3 regions of the Burkholderia savannae genome follow, and region 1 is predicted to be linked to each of the others. Evidence: riboswitches for the same ligand, from Rfam matches in the RefSeq annotation. Region 1 holds a riboswitch; each other region holds the start of a gene.
The links. A riboswitch is a leader RNA that binds a small molecule or an ion and turns the genes downstream of it on or off. The one in region 1 is predicted to bind cobalamin.

Region 1 (3,267 bases):
GGACGCCGCGCTTCTTTCGAAACGCCCGGCGGATGCGGCACTGCATCTGTCGAGCGCCCGTTAGGCTGTCGAAAGCGGGCCGAGGTTCCGGCCGGCGCGGCTTCGCGCGCCGGGTCTGACAATGTTTGACGTGGCCGCCGCGTCACTTCATCAGGCGCTTCGTGATGAAGCGCCATTCTTCGGGCGTGACGGGCGTGATCGACAGCCGGTTGCCCTTCGCGAGCACGCGCATGTCGGCGAGTTCCTCGTGCTCGCGCAATGCGCCGAGGGAAACGAGCGGCGTCTTCTTGACGAAGCGCACGTCGACGAGCACCCAGCGCGGGGATTCCTGAGTCGACTTCGGATCGTGGTACGGACTTTGCGAATCGAATTGCGTCGGATCGGGGTAGGGCGTCGACGTGACTTCCGCGAGCCCCGCGATGCCGGGCTCGGGGCAGCTCGAGTGGTAGAACAGCACGCCGTCGCCGATCCGCATCGTGTCGCGCATGAAGTTGCGCGCCTGATAGTTGCGCACGCCGGTCCACGGCAAGGTTTGGTCGGCGGCGGCGGCGAGGTCGTCGATGCTCGCCTCGTCCGGTTCGGATTTCATCAGCCAGTAGCGCATGGATCGCAACGACTCGACGCAATGAAAAGGCTGCACAAAAGGAAACGGCATCGGGCTTTGCCCGATGCCGTCGAATAGGCCCCCGCCTTGGCCGCTAGGCCGGCATCCTGAACCTGAGGTTCAGAATTGGTCGCAGTTAGCAGCACTTCGGGTACATCAGACAGAGTGACGCGCGCGCCCGTGCTACAAATTTCCGCAACCGTGCACATGGCATTGGTTCAAGGAATATATGACCTTGGCGAACCAGGCAGGGAAGCTGACTTAACTGTTCGAATCACCTTTGAATTCAGCGGCTTGAACGCGATAGATCAAGCAGTGGCCGAACCTGGTGAAGCATTTTACTGCACCTCGTGCTGTGCGAGCACTGCACCGAGTTGTTCATTCATTTGATGCATTGTACGCCGGATTTCTTCCGCAGGGAACGCTTCTCCGTGACGCACGCTCTGTTGCAGCCTCAGCAGCTCCGATGCGAGCGACAGCGCGGCCATCACGGCGATGCGATCGGTGCCGCGCACCGAGCTGTTCGCGCGGATCTTCGACATTTCCGCATCGACGCGCGCGACCGCCTCGACGAGCGCCGCTTCGGTTTCGGGCGAGCAGGCGAGGCGATACGCCTGGCCGAGAATCGACACTTCGATCTGCTTGGTGCTCATGCCTGTTCTCCGTGGCTCGCCGTGCCTTCGGCTTCATCGCTTGCCTGCGGCGCGAGCAGGTCGAGCTGGTTTTCCGCATCCGGCACGCTTTTCGTGCGCGGCAATTTTTCGAGAATCGCGTTGAGCTTCACTTGCGCGTCGTCGATCTTCGCCGACAGCGTGTCGCGCTCCGCTGCGAGCGCGTTGCGCTCGTCGCGCAATTGCTCGAGTTCCGAGCGCAGCGTTTGCGCCTGCGTGCGCAATTGCGCGACCTGCTCCTCGAGCGCGAGCCGTTCCGCTTGATGGCGTTGATTCAGCGCGATCAGACGGCCGATGTTTTGAGATAGGGTTTCGAGTTCGTTGAGCATGTGCTGCGTCCTCTAAAGACCCAGCATTTTAGCGCGGAATAAGCGACTTTCCGATATCTGTAACGTTTCTAGACGTAACACCCCTGCTTCTCGCCGCGAAATCTCTTCGTCGTTCGTTGATGTCGATCGTGTCGACGACACACGGCGCGACGTTTCTTGCGCTGCGTCGTCGCGCTTTCTTGACGCTGCGGCGCGCGCGCTCCTAAACTGGCGCCGCCTCGGTGCTCGCGCGCTTCGCGCGCGGTTAAACGGGAAGCAGGGCGCGACGTCCGCCGGGACCGAGCCAACCTGCGCTGCCCCCGCAACGGTAAGCGATCGCATCGAATCCGATGCAAGCCGCACTCTCGATGCGTCGGCACGGCCGGCTCGGCCGGCCGCCGGCGTGGTGCCACTGCGCGTTTCGCGCGGGAAGGCGAGGCGGTGACGTCGCGAGCCCGGATACCGGCCGCGGCGGGGAGACGGGCGCGCCCGTCTCCGTGATGCAGGGCCTGCGGGGAAGCGGGCCCCGCTGTGGCTCAACAGGATGTCGTTCATGCGTACCCGTTTCGTCCGCGCAGCGCTCGCCGCTCTGTCCGGACTGCCGTGCGTCGCGCTCGCGCAAGGCGCCGCGGCTGCTCAGCCTGCTTCAGCTGATTCTTCCGTTTCTTCTTCATCGTCTGCGATTCCAGCGGACTCCTTGTCGTCCGCGGCTCCGCCGCCTTTCGCATCCGAACCGGCGTCGGCGTCGGCAACGTCAGCGACATCGGCATCGGCATCGGCATCGGCATCGGCGTCGACATCGACATCGACATCGACATCGACATCGACGTCGACGTCGACGTCGACATCGACAGCGACAGCGACAGCGACAGCGACAGCGACAGCGCCTTCGCGTTCGACGCCCGGCGCGCAGCTCGCGCCGATCGTCGTCACCGCGCAGCGCGCGCCGCAGAAGCTTGCCGACGCGATCCCGCAGACGACGCTCTTCGATGCGCAGGACATCGCCGACAGCGGCGCGACCGATCTGCCCGGCCTGCTCGCGCTCGCGCCCGGCGCGCAGATCGTGCGCAACGGCGGGCCGGGCGCGAGCGCGAGCCTTTTCCTGCGCGGCGCGCAGCCGACACAGTCGCTCGTGCTCGTCGACGGCGTGCGCGTCGATTCGGCGAGCCTCGGGCAGGCGCAGATCAGCCAGCTGCCGCTCGACCAGATCGATCGCGTCGAAGTGGTGAACGGCAACGTGTCGTCGCTGTATGGGTCCGGCGCGATCGGCGGCGTCGTGCAGGTGTTCACGAAGACGGGCGGCGATCATCCGCCGCGCTTCGATTTCTCGGCGGGCTACGGCAGCTATCACACGCAGACGCAAAGCGCGGGCGCATCGGGCCGGCTCGATGCGGACGGCCGGACGACGTTCAGCGTGTCGCTCGCGCGCTTCAAGACGGACGGCTTCTCGTCGCTCGATCCCGCGCTCAAGCCGCAGGCCAATCCGAACGCGAACGGCTATCTGAACGAAAGCGCGTCCGCGTCGCTGCGGCACCGGTTCGACGACAGGTGGGACGCCGGCGTCACGTACTTCCAGGCGAACGGCAAGGCGAGCTTCGACGACGCATACGGCGCGCCGACCGATCTGAATGATCTGTACAGCCGTGTCCAGCAGGTGTCCGCGTTCGCGAACGGCAAGCTCGCC
Region 2 (3,267 bases), 1.0 Mb from region 1:
GTCGAGCAGATCGGTCTTGTTGACGATCACGAGATCGGCCGACGACAGCTGATCGGCGAACAGCTCGTGCAGCGGCGATTCGTGATCGAGGTTCGGGTCCGCGCGGCGCTGCGCGTCGACGGCGACCGGGTTCTCGGCGAACTGGCCGAGCGCCGCGGCGGGCGCGTCGACCACGGTCAGCACCGCGTCGACGGTGAAGCTGTTCTTGATCGACGGCCAGTTGAACGCCTGCACGAGCGGCTTCGGCAGCGCGAGGCCGGACGTCTCGATCAGCACGTGGTCGATGCCGGCTCGGCGCTCGACGAGCTTTTCCATCACCGGATAGAACTCTTCCTGCACGGTGCAGCAGAGGCACCCGTTCGCGAGCTCGTAGAGCTGGCCGTCGGCTGCGCGGCCCGCTTCGTCGCAGCCGAAGCCGCAGCCCTTCAGGATCTCGCCGTCGATGCCGAGCTCGCCGAACTCGTTGACGATCACGACGATGCGGCGGCCGCCCGCGTTCTGGAGGATGTGGCGCAAGAGCGTCGTCTTGCCGCTGCCGAGAAAGCCCGTGACGATCGTCACGGGAATTTTGCGCATTTGCATGGTGGTTCCGTTGGTCGGTATCGGTTCGAATCGGTTCGATGTCAAGGCGGCCGCGAACGCGCGGCTCATGCGGAGATCGTCACGTCGATGTCGTCGTAGCGCCTGATCCGGTAGATGAGCGCCGAGACGGCCCAGCTCGCGACGAACAGTCCGATCACGAAATAGCCGAGCACGCCGAAGTGCTCGGCCGCCATCGCGACGAAGTCCCAGAGGCCGCCCTTGAGCGCGAGCTTGTCGCCGACGAGGGCGAGCGCCTCGATGCCGCCGATCACGACCGCCACGAGCACCGACACGAACGTGATCGTCATGTTGTAGTAGATCTTGCGGATCGGCCGCACGAACGCCCAGCGGTACGCGCCCATCATCATGATGCCGTCCGTCGTGTCGACGAGCGTCATGCCCGCGGTGAAGAGAACGGGCAGCGCCATCACGGACCAGAACGACAGCCCGCCGTGCGCCTGCGTGGCCGAGATGCCGAACAGCGCGATCTCGGTCGCTGTGTCGAAGCCCAGGCCGAACAGGAAGCCGATCGGATACAGGTGCCAGCTGCGCGACACGATCGCGAACAGCGGCCGGAAGATCCGCGCGAAGAAGCCGCGCCGGTTGAGCAGCAGGTCGAGATCCTGCTCGACGAGCGGCTCGCCGCGCCGCACCGCGCGGAACGTCCGGTGCACGGAGATCAGGATCAGCAGGTTCGCGAACGCGAGCACGAGCAGGAAAAACGCCGACACGCTCGTGCCGATCACGCCGCCCCACGCCTTCATCCCTTCGAAGCGCTCGGCGAGCGTCGCGGCCGTCAAGGCGACGGCGACCGTCATCAGGATCACGACCGTCGAGTGGCCGAGCGAGAAGAAGAGCCCCGCGCCGAGCGGATTCTTTTTCTCGTGCATCAGCTTGCGCGTGACGTTGTCGATCGCGGCGATGTGGTCGGCGTCGACCGCATGGCGCAGCCCGAACGTATAGGCGAGGAGCGCCGTGCCGAGCAGCACCGGCTGGCCGTGGAACGCGGCGAACGCCCAGATCCACGCGCCGACGTTGAACGCGATCAGCAGCGCGTAGATGCCGACGATCTTGCTGCGGAGCTCGGCGGGGCTGTCGTTGAAGAGACGGAGAAACGATTTGAGCATGGCGCTCCCTTTGCGAACCGGTCGACAAACAAGACGAATGCCAACACGCGCGACATCGCGCGCGATGCGCGTGCCGCCGCGCCCGGTTCGTCGTCCGTCCGCGCGCACTGCGCGCCGCTGCGCATTTGCAACGCGCGCGTTTGCGACATGCGCATATGCAACGTGCGCGCCGGCCGCTCGCGCAGATGCGACTCGCGCGGCGCGGGCCGAAGCACGCGGCACCGGACGGGGATGAGCCAGGCAAGGCGGCGTCGAGCGACGCGATGAAGCCGTGGACGACGCGCCGCATCCCCGCGGCGCTGAACCCTGGGGCCGCTCGCCGTCGCGGCGGCGGATGCGCTCGAACGGCGAACGGGCCCCGTGTCTCGGCCGGTATCCGGGCTGACGAAAACGCCGCTTCACCTTCCCGGACGCGATGCGTCCAGTGGTTGGCCGCGCATGCCGGCGGGCATGCGGAGAAGCGGGCGCCGCATCGCTCGCGCGATGCCTTCGCTTACCGTTGCGGGGGCAGCGCAGGTTGGCGAGCCGCGACGCGGCGACGCTCCCTGCTTCCCGTTTGACTGCGTGCGACAAGAACCCGCACGCGAGCACCGAAACGCGAGCGAGTGTAGGCGCGCGGGCGCGGTGCGTCAAGGCGGACAAAAGGCGCGGAAGGACGACGCGGGCGCGGCGGGTGTCGCGCAGCACGGCGGCTGGAACACGTCACGACCGATGGCGGGCCGGCGCGCGAGCGGCGTCGATCGCCGCGCCGCGGCCGAAGCGGCGCGTCGATCGGAGCCGCGCCGGATCAGCCGACACCGCGCGCCGGATGCGGCGTGTCACGGCTGCCCGGCGCGCGAGCGGGCGCAGACGGCGCTCGCGCGCGCAAGCCGGACGCCGCGCCGACGGCCGGCTCGCGCCGCCCCGCGCGGTCGGCCCGGTCGGCCGCCTGCGCATGCCGCGCTGCCCGCGCCGCCCGCCCGGCGCGATCCGGGCGGAGCCGTCGGCCCTCGCCGGCCGCGAGCGCCGACGCCCGCTGCCCGCCCGCCGCGCGCCTTCGGCGGCGTGCCCTCGCGTGTTCGGCGCTGTGCTATCGTATGCGCGCGTTCGGTGCTCGAGCGCGCGACCCGCGCGCTCAGTCAAACGGGAAACAGGAAGCGGCGAGCCCGCGCAGCCTGTGCTGTCCCCGCAACGGTACGCCGCCTGCGACGCGCCCGCCGCGTTCGCGCATTCCGCCATCGCGCCACTGTCCTCGCCACGGACGGGAAGGCGGCGGAATGGCAAGCGGCCAGCCCGGATACCGGCCGACGCAAGGGGCGAGCCGCGCTCGCCGAACGCCCGGTTCCGCGGGGGACGGAACCGGGCGCGCAACCCACGCAGCATGACGCGCCGGCTCGCGAGCCGGCCGTCGATGGCCGAGGCCGCATGACTCCATTCGCTCCAAGCCGCCGGAACCCGCGCGAGCGCGACTCGCTCGCGCACCGCCCGATGATGCGCGTCGCGCTCGGCATCGGCTGCCGCGCGGGACGGCCCGCCGATGCGATCGAGGCCGCGATTCGCGCCGCGCTCGCGCAACTGC
Region 3 (3,267 bases), 1.0 Mb from region 1:
CCGCGAGGTGCGCTCGCCACAGTTCGAGCGCGGCCGCCGAGCGCGTGTTGCCGATCTCGCGCGCGAGCCGCGGCACGTCCGCTTCGCCGAGCGTGCAGATCACCGGGTTTGCCGCGGGCAGCCGCGCGCGCGTGATGCCTTCGGCCACCATCCGCGCGTCGCACAGAATCGGCGCGCCGGCCGCGAGCGCCGCGCGGCCCGCCGCGCCCGCGCCGTCGGAGAATCGCAGGTCGCGGACGATGTCGACCATCCCGCACGCGTGGATCACGCGCACCGCGAGTTTTTCGAGGTCGGGCGGCACGCCCGTCAAATCGGCTTCCGCGCGGATCGTCGCGAACGATTCGCGGTAGATCGCTTCGCCGTCGCGAAGGTAGTCAAGCATCCAAGTCATCCTGAGTGGGCCGCGCGTCGCGCGCGAGCGCGGCGGCGGCCTGGTCGATCGTCAGTTGGCGCGCGACGGCGCGGCCGAAGCCCGTCGCGCCGTCGCGCCGATAGAGGTCGTAGCGGCCCGCCGCGTTCGCGACGAGCGTGTGCTCGGCCGCGTGCGGCAACGCGCAGGAGCGCGCGCAGCCGCTCACGTGCACGTCGACGGGCGCGGCGAGCCGCCCGGCGAGCGCGAGCGCGTCGCCTTTGGTGTCGGCGGGCGAGCGCGCGCAGCCCGTCGAGCCCGCGCACGCGACCACGTGCGCGAGCGGCGCCGACGCGTCGCAGACGAAGCCGAGCGCGGCCAGGCGCGCCAGCGCGTCGCGCGCGGCGTCGCGCGCGACGCCGGGCAGCATCACGCCTTGCCATGGCGTGATGCGCAGCGTGCCGTCGCCGTGCGTGCCGGCGAGCGCCGCGAGCGCGTCGAGCGTGTCGGCGTCGAGCCGGCCGAGCGGCGGCTGCGCGCCGACGACGCGGCGCGCCGGGTCCCGCTCGGGGAGGATGCCGAAACGCAGCGACGCGTCGACGCGCGCGCGTCGCCAGCCGGCAAGTTCCGCGCCGCGCCGCAGCGCGAACGGCAAGCTTGCTTCGACATCCGAAAGGAACGCGTCGGGCGCGCACGTCGCGAGCAGATCGCGCATGCGCGCCGCGCCCGCCGGCGCGCGCTCGACGAAGCGCGTCACGAGCGCGCGCACGCATGCGAGCGCCTGCGCCGGCGCGACGGCGGCGAGCGCGCCGGCGTGCGGCGCGACGGGCTCGCCGTCGACGGGCGGGCAGCCGGCGAGGCCGAGCGCGAGCCATGTGTCTCCGTGTGCGTCGCGCAGCGCGGACAGCCAGATGTCGTGCGGGTGATCGAGCGCGGCGAGCCGCTCGCCGCCGTCGAGCAGCACCGAGAACTTCGGCGACAGCGCGGCGCAGCGCGGCTCGGTCTGCAGCATGTCGAGAAGGCGCGCGGCGAGCGCGGCGCTGTCGACGAGCGCGTGCGGATCGCGGCCGGCCGTCGGGCTCAGCATCACGTTACGCACGTCGTCGCGCGCGGCGACGCATGCATCGAGCGACGCGGCGGGCAGGCCGTCCGCGAGCGGCCCGAGCCCCGCGTCGATCAGCGCGCGGCTCGCGCGCGCTTCGCTGCCCGCCTTCACGCCGCGCAACTGCAGGTTCGCGCGATTGGTCGCCTCGATCACGCCCGAGCCGAACGCGCGCGCGACGGCCGCCACCGCGCGCGCCTGCGCGGCGCGAAGCGCGCCGCCCGGCAGCTTGATCCGGCACAGGCCGCCGTCGCGCGCGGCGACGATGCGCACGAGCCCCGGGCACGCGCTCGCGGCGCGAGCGGCGTCGGAAGAAAAAACGGCGGCGGAAGGGTTCAACGGCGCTCCGGATCAGGCGTCGCGCGGCGGCCCGAGCCGGCCGGTCCGCGCGGGATGCGCACGGGCGGCGGGCTGCGGCATCGGTACACCCCGCCCGATGTTGGATGGCACGAACGAAACGTCCCGGCAGGTCTCCTGGCTGGCAGGTCGTCATCCGCAGCGGGCCTTCCCGGCGGCCGCGGGTGGGCGGCGTGACCAGTGGCGTGGATCGGATGCGGACTCGCTGCTCACAGTTGCGGGGGCAGCCGCAGCGGCGCGGCGCGCCCTGCGTTCCCTCTTGGGCCCCGTGGGGCGCCGGTCGACGGACGCTGTATTATGCCTTTTTTCGTGACGTCCGAGCGCGGGATGCGCTGCGCGGGCGACGCTTTCAGGATCGACAGGAACACGATGGAGTACGACGGATGACCGCGTGGCTGACGGTGGTGGGCATCGGCGACGACGGATACGCGGGGCTCGGCAGGAGCGCGCGGCGCGCGCTCGCCGAGGCGGCGGTGGTGATGGGCGGCGAGCGGCATCTGGCGATGCTGCCGGCGCGGCGTGGGGCCGAGCGCGCGCCGTGGCCGAAGCCGTTCGATCTCGCGCCGCTCCTCGCGCGGCGTCCGGCGCGCGTGTGCGTGCTCGCGAGCGGCGATCCGATGCTGTTCGGCGTCGGCGCGACGCTCGCGCGCGCGCTCGCGCCGCACGAATGGCGCGTGCTGCCCGCGCCGTCTTCGCTGTCGCTCGCGGCCGCGCGCGTCGGCTGGGCGTTGCAGGACGTCGACGCGGTGTCGCTCGTCGGCCGCCCGCTCGCGTCGCTCAATCGGCATTTGTATCCGGGCCGGCGTCTCATCGTGCTGAGCGCGGACGGCGCGACGCCCGCCGCGCTCGCGCTCGCGCTCGCCGCGCGCGGCTTCGGGCCGAGCGCGATGACCGTGTTCGAGCATCTCGGCGGCCCGCTCGAGCGGCGCATCGACGCGCGCGCCGACGCGTGGGGCGACGCGCGAACGGCGGCGCTCAACCTCGTCGCGATCGAATGCCGCGCATGCCCCGCGCGCGCCGACGCGCCGCGCCTCGCGCTCACGCCGGGCCTGCCCGACGACGCGTACCGCCACGACGGCCAGCTGACCAAGCGCGATCTGCGCGCGCTCGCGCTCGCACGGCTTGCGCCCGCGCCCGGCGAATTGCTGTGGGACGTCGGCGCGGGCTCAGGGTCGATCGGCATCGAATGGATGCGCGCGCATCCGAGCTGCCGGACGATCGCGATCGAAGCGCATCCGGAGCGGCAGCGCTTCATCGAGCACAACCGCGACGCGCTCGGCGTGCCGGCGCTCGAGCTCGTCGCGGGCCGCGCGCCTGACGCGCTCGCGGGCCTGCCCGCGCCCGACGCGGTGTTCGTCGGCGGCGGCGTGAGCCGCGACGGCGTGCTCGACGCGTGCTGGGCCGGCCTGAAGCCCGGCGGCCGTTTCGTCGCGCACGCGGTGACGCTGCAGGGCGAGGC

Region 2: another riboswitch for cobalamin. It lies ahead of WS78_RS09745 (HoxN/HupN/NixA family nickel/cobalt transporter); the one in region 1 lies ahead of WS78_RS14625 (TonB-dependent receptor domain-containing protein).
Region 3: another riboswitch for cobalamin. It lies ahead of cobG (precorrin-3B synthase); the one in region 1 lies ahead of WS78_RS14625 (TonB-dependent receptor domain-containing protein).

What each region holds. Positions count from the first base shown of each region.
Region 1 is NZ_CP013417.1:2,967,823-2,971,089, reverse strand. It holds gene WS78_RS14645 (EVE domain-containing protein) at 143-604, opposite strand; RNA gene ssrS (6S RNA) at 680-861, opposite strand; gene WS78_RS14635 (cell division protein ZapA) at 943-1,257, opposite strand; gene WS78_RS14630 (hypothetical protein) at 1,254-1,604, opposite strand; cobalamin riboswitch at 1,807-2,068, shown strand; gene WS78_RS14625 (TonB-dependent receptor domain-containing protein) at 2,137-3,267, shown strand, end outside.
Region 2 is NZ_CP013417.1:1,969,923-1,973,189, forward strand. It holds gene cobW (cobalamin biosynthesis protein CobW) at 1-582, opposite strand, end outside; gene WS78_RS09745 (HoxN/HupN/NixA family nickel/cobalt transporter) at 648-1,709, opposite strand; cobalamin riboswitch at 2,060-2,319, opposite strand; cobalamin riboswitch at 2,779-3,011, shown strand; gene WS78_RS09750 (cobalamin biosynthesis protein) at 3,177-3,267, shown strand, end outside.
Region 3 is NZ_CP013417.1:1,953,275-1,956,541, reverse strand. It holds gene WS78_RS09685 (precorrin-8X methylmutase) at 1-382, opposite strand, end outside; gene cobG (precorrin-3B synthase) at 375-1,790, opposite strand; cobalamin riboswitch at 1,899-2,106, opposite strand; gene WS78_RS09675 (bifunctional cobalt-precorrin-7 (C(5))-methyltransferase/cobalt-precorrin-6B (C(15))-methyltransferase) at 2,192-3,267, shown strand, end outside.